2 regions of the Terrabacter carboxydivorans genome follow, and region 1 is predicted to be linked to the other one. Evidence: riboswitches for the same ligand, from Rfam matches in the RefSeq annotation. Region 1 holds a riboswitch; the other holds the start of a gene.
The links. A riboswitch is a leader RNA that binds a small molecule or an ion and turns the genes downstream of it on or off. The one in region 1 is predicted to bind cobalamin.
Positions count from the first base shown of each region.

Region 2: it holds a riboswitch for cobalamin, as region 1 does, so the genes downstream of both, ABD297_RS15670 (SCO2322 family protein) here and ABD297_RS12120 (CbtB domain-containing protein) in region 1, are expected to answer to the same signal.

Region 1 covers NZ_BAAARE010000010.1:27,352-31,724, reverse strand. Annotated here, with positions in the region: gene ABD297_RS12135 (DUF1905 domain-containing protein) at 204-494, shown strand; gene ABD297_RS12130 (hypothetical protein) at 499-897, opposite strand; gene ABD297_RS12125 (CbtA family protein) at 894-1,664, opposite strand; gene ABD297_RS12120 (CbtB domain-containing protein) at 1,687-1,884, opposite strand; cobalamin riboswitch at 1,916-2,091, opposite strand; gene cobM (precorrin-4 C(11)-methyltransferase) at 2,142-2,915, opposite strand; gene cbiE (precorrin-6y C5,15-methyltransferase (decarboxylating) subunit CbiE) at 2,912-4,222, opposite strand.
Region 2 covers NZ_BAAARE010000014.1:4,274-8,646, reverse strand. Annotated here, with positions in the region: gene ABD297_RS15685 (DUF3043 domain-containing protein) at 1-529, shown strand, start outside; gene ABD297_RS15680 (serine hydrolase domain-containing protein) at 607-2,010, opposite strand; gene ABD297_RS15675 (hypothetical protein) at 2,007-2,222, opposite strand; cobalamin riboswitch at 2,246-2,407, shown strand; gene ABD297_RS15670 (SCO2322 family protein) at 2,501-3,241, shown strand; gene ABD297_RS15665 (energy-coupling factor transporter transmembrane component T) at 3,257-4,342, shown strand; gene ABD297_RS15660 (ABC transporter ATP-binding protein) at 4,339-4,373, shown strand, end outside.

The DNA.
Region 1 (4,373 bases):
CGCAGCGGTTCAGGACATGATGACGAGGCGCTACCTCGCGGCCCTCGACCGGGTGCCCGACCGCAGGACCTGACAGGGACGACAGATGCATGACCTCACCGAACGACGCGCGACGCTGCGTGGCGACGGGCTCGGTCAGCGCCTTCGGGCGGCCGGGCTCGCACTGACCTCATCGGGTGCGCGACACCTGACATCCTGAGCCCATGCAGCTCGAGTTCAGCGGTGAGGTCTGGCAGTGGCGTGGTCCAGCGCCCTACTACTTCGTCACGGTGCCCGAGGACGAGTCCCAGGCGCTGCACGACGTGGCCCACGTCAGCTACGGCTGGGGCATGATCCCGGTCACCGCCCGCGTCGGGAGGACCGAGTGGACGACCTCCCTGTGGCCCAAGGACGGTGGCTACGTCGTGCCGCTCAAGGTCGCCGTCCGGCGTGCCGAGGACGTCCAGGACGGCGACACGGTTGCGGTCGGGCTGGACGTCCGCACTGAACCCTGAGCGGTCAGACCGCCGTCCACGTGGCGGCCAGCTGCGTTGGCGCGAAAGCCTTTTCGTGGACCGACTCAGGCATCGAGGCGATGCCGGGCCCACCGCAGGCGACCCAGGCGCTGATCGCGTCGACCGTCGCGGCGTCGAGCACGGACTGCAGCCACACGGGGCGCCCACCCGCCTTCCGGCCCGCCGGCGAGGGTGTCACGACCACGACGTTCGAGTGGTCGCACGCGAGCAGGCAGCCGCTGCGCAGCACCCTCGCGCGGCCCCGGGTGCCGACCTCGAGGCGGGCGAGCAGCCCGTCGTGGTCGACGCCCGGGTGCTTGGCCTCCGTGCCGCAGCAGCAGTCGCGACAGACGCGGACGATGCACGTGCCGAGATCGCGAGCGCTGCTGTCGTATGCCGTCACGCCGGGACGCGTGCGCCGGCGCCGGCACGCTCGCCCAATGGGGAGCGTCGGCCGTCCCGCTCGAGCAGCAGCCCGAACGTGACGCCCAGCGTGAGCCACAGCGCCGCGAGCTGGGCCAGAGACGCGAGCCGGAAGTCCCAGACGAGGTCGGCCGGCACGTCGGCCGGCACCTGGTCCGGCGTGCCCGGCACGAGAGCGGCGACGAGCCCGATGAGCACGACGACGACCGCGATGTCGAGTGCCCACCGGGTGGACGACCTCATGCCGCGTCGGCCGAGGTGGCGGTCGAGCTGGGGCACGGTGACGGCAGCGGCGACCCCGAGGAGGAGCACGACGGCATACAGCATCGTGCGTCGCCCGACGGTCGACGGGTCACCCACTGCGGGCGGGTTGGCCGGGATCTTCAGTGCTGGCAGGAGACTCACGGCTGCGAAGCCGATGGAGGCCAGCGCCAGGGACCGCCCGAAGTCTCCGCGTCCGGGCAACCGGTCGCGGACCTTGGCGAAGACGACGGCGAAGATGACGCCGACGGCGACCCCGACGACCACCGAGGTCACGGCCCCGCCGACGACCTGTGCCGCGCGCGACACGAGCGGCTCGTCGCCGCCGTGGGCGAGCAGGCCGGACGGCGCGGACTGGCCCCCGTGCATCGAACGCCGGTCCTCGATGACGAGCGCCCGCCTGATGACGGGCTCGACGACGAGCCAGATCACCAGGGCAGCCGCGAGGCCTGCGAGCACGCCGGCAAGGACCCCGCGCCGCAGCACGGAGCCGAAGCTCAGGCCCACCTCAGTGGCAGGGGACGCCGAGAGCGTGACGCGCGTCGTGCGTCAGCTCGTGGAGCATCTGCGCGGCGGGCGCGCTGAGCAGCGCACCGTTCTCCTGCGAGACGAAGTAGAGCGCGAAGACCGCGAACGCGAGCAGGGCCCACGCCCAGGCGGGGACGCGGACGGAGGTGGCGGCGTGAACGGATGCAGCTGTGGTCATGGCGAATTGACCCTTTCTTTCCATGCCTCGTGGACAGATCATCGCCGCAGCCGGTCTCCTGGCTTCCAGATCGTCACGCCTCCCCAGCCTTCCCGGCGACCTGAGGTCACCAGTGGCGAACGATGGGGACTTGCTCCCTGGTCACAGTGGCGAGGACCACGTCGGAATCACACCGACTTCCCGTGCACTGCGGCACTGGCATCCTGACACAGGCGGCGCCGGGATGCCATGGGGACCCACCGGACAGTCCGAAACCCTCACGGACGCGGGGTGTTTGGCTCCTGACCCCTGATGCGCGTGCCGTAGAGGTGCGACTCGACGAAGTCGTCGGTGTCGCGGGCGGCCAGCGCACGCCCCACCAGGATGACCGCCGCCTGACGCAGCCCGGCGGCCTCGACCTGGTCGGCGATGTCGGCCAACGTCCCACGCAGCACGAGCTGGTCGGGCTGCTCCGCGTTGGCGACGACGACGACCGGGCAGTCGTCGCCGTAGTCGGCCACGAGCGACGCCATGAGCTCACGGGTGCGGCGGATCGCGAGGTGCAGCACGAGTGTCGCCCGGGACCTCGCGAAGTGGGCGAGCGACTCGGTCTCGGGCATCTGCGTCGAGTCGCGGTGGGCGCGCGTCAGCACGACCGACTGCGCCACCTCGGGCACCGTCAGCTCGCGCCCGACGATGGCCGCCGCAGCGGCGTAGGCCGGCACGCCCGGCGTGACGTCCCACGGCACCCCGGCGCGGTCGAGCCGACGTGTCTGCTCGGCGATCGCGGAGTAGAGCGAGGGGTCTCCCGAGCACAGCCTGGCGACGTCGTGTCCCGCGTCGTGGGCCCGGACGCAGTGCTCCGTGATGGCGTCGAGGTCGAGGCTCTGGGTGTCGACGAGCTCGGCGCCGTCGGGGCAGTGCGCGAGCACCTCGGCGCCGATGTAGGTGCCGGCATAGAGGCACACCGGCGAGGCCCCCACCAGCCGCACGGCACGGAGGGTGAGCAGGTCGGCAGCACCAGGTCCGGCGCCGATGAAGTGGACGGTCACAGCAGGGTCTCCGAATCTGTCTGTTGCACAAGCTTCTCCACCGACCACTGCACGATCGACCGCGCAGGCTTCCAGCCGTGGAGGGAGCCGATCGTGTCGAGGTCCTCGACGGCGATGCGGCTCATCGACCCACCCAGACGGGCCCGGACCTCGTGCAGCAGGAGCTCCGTCTCGACGGTGACACCGTGCACGACGAGCCGCCCGCCCGGCGCGAGCGCCTCCCAGCAGGCGTCGAGCAGCGCCGCGCTGGCGCCGCCCCCGACGAAGACCGCATCGGGCCGCGGCAGAGAGGAGACCGCCTCGAGGGAGGAAGCCTCGACGACACGCAACCCGGGCACGCCGAGTGCCTTGGCGTTCCGACGGATCCGGTCGACTCGCACGGGGTCACGCTCCACCGAGTGCACCTCGTTGCGCGGGTGCTGGCGGGCGACCTCGATCCCGACCGACCCCGCCCCGGCGCCGAGGTCCCACACCACGTCACCCGGCTGGGGAGCCAGGTGCGCCAGGGCGGCCGCGCGCACCACCCGCTTGGTCAGCTGCCCGTCGTTGTCGTATGCCGTGTCGCGCAGTCCCGGCACGAGGGACCTCGCGCTACGGCTGGGACGCTCCTGGCACTCGATGCAGACGAGGTGCAGGCGGGGCACCGGGTGCGCGCCCCACGAACCTGCGACCGCGTCGGTCCGCGACTCGCTCGGCGCGCCGAGGTCACCGAGCACGGTGAGCCGGCTGTCGGCATACCCCTCCTCGACGAGCAGGGCAGCAACCCGGGCGGGGGCGTCCTCACCCGAGGTCAGCACGACGATCCGTGCCCGGGGTGCGAGGTCGCGGCGCAGCCGGTCGACGTCGCGGCCGACCAGGGTGACCACGTCGGACTCCTCCGCCGACCAGCCCATCCTGGCCCGGGCGAGCGAGACGGAGGAGACGGCCGGGTGGATGCGCACCTGGTCGGGGCCCAGCTCACGGATCAGGGTGGCGCCGACGCCCGAGACGAGCGGGTCGCCGCTCGCCAGCACGACGACTCGGCCCGGACCGACCTCGTCGAAGAGCGCACGCAGCTGCGGCAGCAGGGGCGACGGCCAGGGCACGAGGCGGCGACCGGGGCGACTCGTGAGCATCGAGAGGTGGCGCTCGCCGCCGACGACCACGGCCGCCCGGTCGACGAGCTGGAGGCCGTCGGGCCCCAGCGAGCCCAGGCCGGCCGCGCCCACGCCCACCACGTCGACGACCGCGTCCTCGGAGTCGGCGGCGGGTCCGCGAGTCGCCCTCTCCGCCCCGTCGCTGCTGTCCACCTGCGCCTTCGAGACCACGACGGCGACCCTAGCCGGAGGAGGACACACCCACTCTCCCGCCCGACCTCCGGGACGGGGTGTGGACATTCAGGTCCCAACCGGTCCTTCGTGCCCCATGATGGGCAGCGGGCCAGGCAAGGGGCAGGCCCGCTACGGATCTCCCGGGGGG
Region 2 (4,373 bases), on a different contig from region 1:
GACCGACCCCGCGCGCCCCGGCGCCAAGAACCGGCCCACGCCGAAGCGCCGCGAGCAGGAGGCCCTCAACAAGCGTCCCCTCATCGTCACCGACCGCAAGGCGGCCGGCGCGCAGGACAAGGCGGCCCGCCGTGAGGCGATGGCCAAGCAGCGTGCCGGGATGATGACCGGCGAGGAGAAGTACCTCCCGGCGCGGGACAAGGGCCCTCGCCGTCGCTTCATCCGCGACACCGTCGACGCCCGCTGGAACATCGGCGAGTTCATGCTGCCGATCATGCTCATCGTGCTGCTGCTCAGCTTCGTGCGCACCAACTGGGCCCTGCTGCTCGTCTTCGTGCTCGTCTACGGCCTGATCCTCGTCGCCATCGGCGACGCCCTGCTCATGTGGCGCCGGACGCGCCGCAAGGTCGACGACAAGTTCGGCGGCGCAGAGAAGGGCGACGCGTGGTACGCCATCATGCGGGCCTTCCAGATGCGCCGCACCCGCATGCCCAAGCCGCAGGTCGCCCGCGGCGAGCACCCGGCCTGACCGGGAGACCACCGGGCTGACCGGGGAACGACCGGCCGAGATGCCGCCGAGGCGGCAACCGGCAGGCCGGTCCGACGTCAGGCCTGCAGGTCGGCGAACGCGAGCGGCGCCCGGGTGACGGCATACGTGGCGAAGTAGAGCTTCTCGACCGACCCGTCGCCGGCACGCACGACCTCGAGGACCTCGCCGCGCTCCCGCCCGGCGACCGCGCGGTAGCGGTCGGCTCCCTCCGCGGCATACCGCGTCTCCGAGAGCTGATCGTCCTCCGCGAGACGCGACCACAGCTCACCGTCGCGGACGAAGAAGGTGATCGGCGACCCCTCGGACCACCACAGGCCGAGCAGCTGGGCAAGGGCTGGCTGGTCGGCCTCGGGCACCCAGGGCGCGTCGAGCGTCGGCTCGGCGTCGACGACGGCCTCGACGAGGTCGGTCGCCAGGGCGAGCGTGAGGGCACCGGACGTCGCGTTGGCGAAGACGATGGCGCCCACGCCGTCCTTGCGCCGGACCCGCAGGCCGGTGAGGAAGCCGGGCATCGCACCGCCGTGGCCGACGTAGACCCGGTCACCGCGGCGCCCCATGCCGAAGCCGAGGCCGTAGGCGCCGCTCCAGCCGTCGACGTCGGTCATGATGATCGGCCGGCACATCTCCTCGACCGTGTCGGGCTGCACGACCCGGTCGTCGGGGCGGGCGACGTAGGCCGCGTAGCGCCCGATGTCGGCGACAGTCGACCACAGGCCGCCCAGCGGGGCGGTCGCGTTCAGGGTGAAGAGGGGCTCCTCGCCGGCCGTGCCCGCGTAGGGGTCGACCTGGTAGCCGACAGCGCGGTCGGCGGCGGGAGTGAGGCCGGTGCGCGTCATGCCCAGGGGGTCGAGGATGCGCTCGCGCACGACGTGCTCCCAGTCCTGCCCGGTGACGCGCTCGACGACCGCGCCGAGGAGTCCGTAGGCGAGGTTGGAGTAGTGGAAGGCGTGGTGGCTCGGCAGGACCTGCTCGGCCTCCTCGACCCCGGCGATGAACGCCTCGCGCTCGGGTGCCTCGAGACTCTCCCAGATGTGGCCGACAGGCTCACGCTGCAGACCCGAGGCGTGGGCGAGCAACTGGCGCAACGGAACCCGCGCATGCCTTGTGCCCGGGAGGTAGGTCTCCAGCGTGTCGTCGAGCGACAGCCGGCCCTCGTCACGCAGCGACATCACGGCCAGCGCCGTGAACGTCTTCGTCACCGAGCCGATCATGAACTGGGTGTCGTCGGTCGCGGGCGCAGGGGCAGGCCCGAGGCGGGCCGAGCCGACGTGCGCCGACCAGACGAGCTGCCCGTCCCGCACGACACCGACGCTGACGCCGGGTGCCTGCCACGAGCGCTGCGCGGTCACGACCCGGCCGAGCAGGTCACGCTCGAGACCGGGCGACAGGCTGGCGGCCGAGCTCGTCGACGACGTGGCAGACGAGGGGTGGACGCCCCCGTCGCTCGGCGCCTCAGTCACTCCGCCGCCCGGAGGCTCATCGGGCCGTAGACGACGGCGTCGTGCTCGCGCAGCGTGACGGCCTCGACACCGGCGTCGAGCAGCTCGCGCCACGACTCGCCGAGGTAGCTCTCGGCGTCGCTCTGGGTCGGGAAGCCCGTCGTCGTCAGGGCCTCTCCCTCCATCGGCTCTCCGTGGGCGTCGAGGAACAGCCAGGTCCAGTCAGCACTCATGCGGCCACCCTAGTTGGCGGCTCGTTTGACGGGTGGCAGGCCGTCGTGCGACGGTTCGCCTAACCGAAGGACGATGGGGCAAGCCGGTGCGACTCCGGCGCTGACCCGCAACCGTGAAGCCACTCCCCGCCGCGCGCCGGCCCGGGGTGACCAGTCGGAAAACCCGCGTCCCACCGGCTCCTTTTGTCAGTCTGTCGTGGAATGCGGACCGGAGTCACCCCGCCGGGCCGGCCTCAGCCAGCAGACCCGACATGGTGTCCGACCGCGAGGAGGAAACCGTGTCCCTTGTCCGTCGCGCCCCGCTCCGGGTCGTCCTCGCCGCCGTCGTCGCGGCGCTCCTGTCCGCCCTGACGGTGGCGCCCGCCCAGGCCGCCGCCTACCGCTACTGGGGCTTCTACCAGCTCTCGGGCACCTCCTGGACGTTCGCCCAGAAGGGCCCGGACCAGACCGTGCCCAAGGACGGCAGCGTCGACGGCTGGCGCTTCGCCGTCGCCGACGAAGCCTCGACGCGCTACCCGCGCGCCGTCCTGACGTTCGACCAGGTGTGCGGCACCACGCCCGCCGAGTCGGGCAAGAAGCGCGTCGGCCTCGTCGTCGACTTCGGTCGTCCTGCCGACGCCGCCGACGGCGGCACGCCGCGTGCGCCCAAGGCGCTGTGCGCCGTCGTGGCCACGGACGCCACCAGCGCCGCCGTGCTGGCGGTCGCCGGGGACGTGCGCACCGAGAAGGGCCTCGTCTGCGGCGTCGCGGGCTACCCGACGAGCGACTGCGGAGGCGCCGTCAAGGAGGTCAGCCCGGAGGCCAAGGCCGCCGACCAGCCGGTGTCGATCTCCGCGCCGACGGCCAGCCCCTCCGCCACTGCGACCCCGGCCGCCACGGCCACCGACGTCGCCGCGGCGCCGGCCTCCGGCACATCGGGCGGGTCGGTGGCGGCCTACGTGATCGCAGCCCTCGTCCTGCTGGCCCTGCTCGCCTACCTGCTCGTGCGCTCGCGTTCGCGCGCCCGCCGGGACGCCTGAGCCGAACCGACGCGCGTGGCACGGCTCCGGCTCAAGGCCCGGCTCCAGCACCCCGCAGCCTGGTGGCTGTGGGGTTTGGGGCTTGCCGCGGCCGCGTCGCGCACGACGAACCCGGTCCTGCTGCTGCTCGTCATCGGCGTCTGCGTCCTCGTCGTCGCGGAGCGGCACGACCCCGCCACGCCCAACCCGCTGCCGACCTTCCTCGTCATCGGCGCTGTCGTCGTCGCCTTCCGGGTGGTCATGACCGCCCTCCTCGGCAACGGCATCGTCGGTGAGACGGTCGTCGTGACGCTGCCCCGGGTCCCACTGCCGGACTGGGCGGCCGCCGTGCGCCTGGGCGGTGCGGTGACCCTCGAGTCGCTGCTCTATGCCGCCTACGACGCGCTGCGGCTCGCGGCCGTCCTCGCCTGCCTCGGCGCCGCCAACGCGCTGGCCAGCCCGCGGCGGCTCCTGCGCTACCTGCCGGCCACGCTCTACGACGTCGGCACGGCGGTCGTCGTCGGCCTGACCTTCGCGCCCCAGCTGCTCACCGACGCCCGCGACGTGCGGGCCGCCCGGACCCTCCGGGGCCGCGACGGGCGGGGCCTGCGCGAGATGGCGCGCCTGACCGTGCCGGTGCTCGAGACGGCTTTCGAGCGGTCCCTGGGGCTCGCCGCCTCGATGGAGTCCCGCGGCTACGGCCGTGCGGTCCGCTCGACGACGACGACCCGTCGGACCGCCACCGCGCTGGCGCTCGCGGGCCTCGTCGGCGTCCTCGCCGGCCTCTACGGCCTGCTCGACTCCTCGGCCGGTGGCGTGCTCGGGCTGCCGGTCCTCGTGCTGGGGGCCCTGCTCGCCGGCTCCAGCCTCGTCGTGGGCGCCTCCCGCGACCCCCGCTCCGGGCACCGTCGCGACCGGTGGACGTGGACCGAGACCGCGACCGTGGTCGCGGGCGCCGTCCCCGCCGCGGTCCTCGTCGTCGCCTCCGCCGGAGGCTGGGACGGCGTCGTGCCGAGCCAGCGCGCCGAGCTTCCGGCCGTGCCGCTGCTCGCGGTCCTGGCCGTGCTCGTCGCCGCGACACCCGCCTGGTTCACGCCCCGCCCCCGGGAGGTCGCCCCGTGATCACGTTCGAGCACGTGTCGGTGCAGTATGC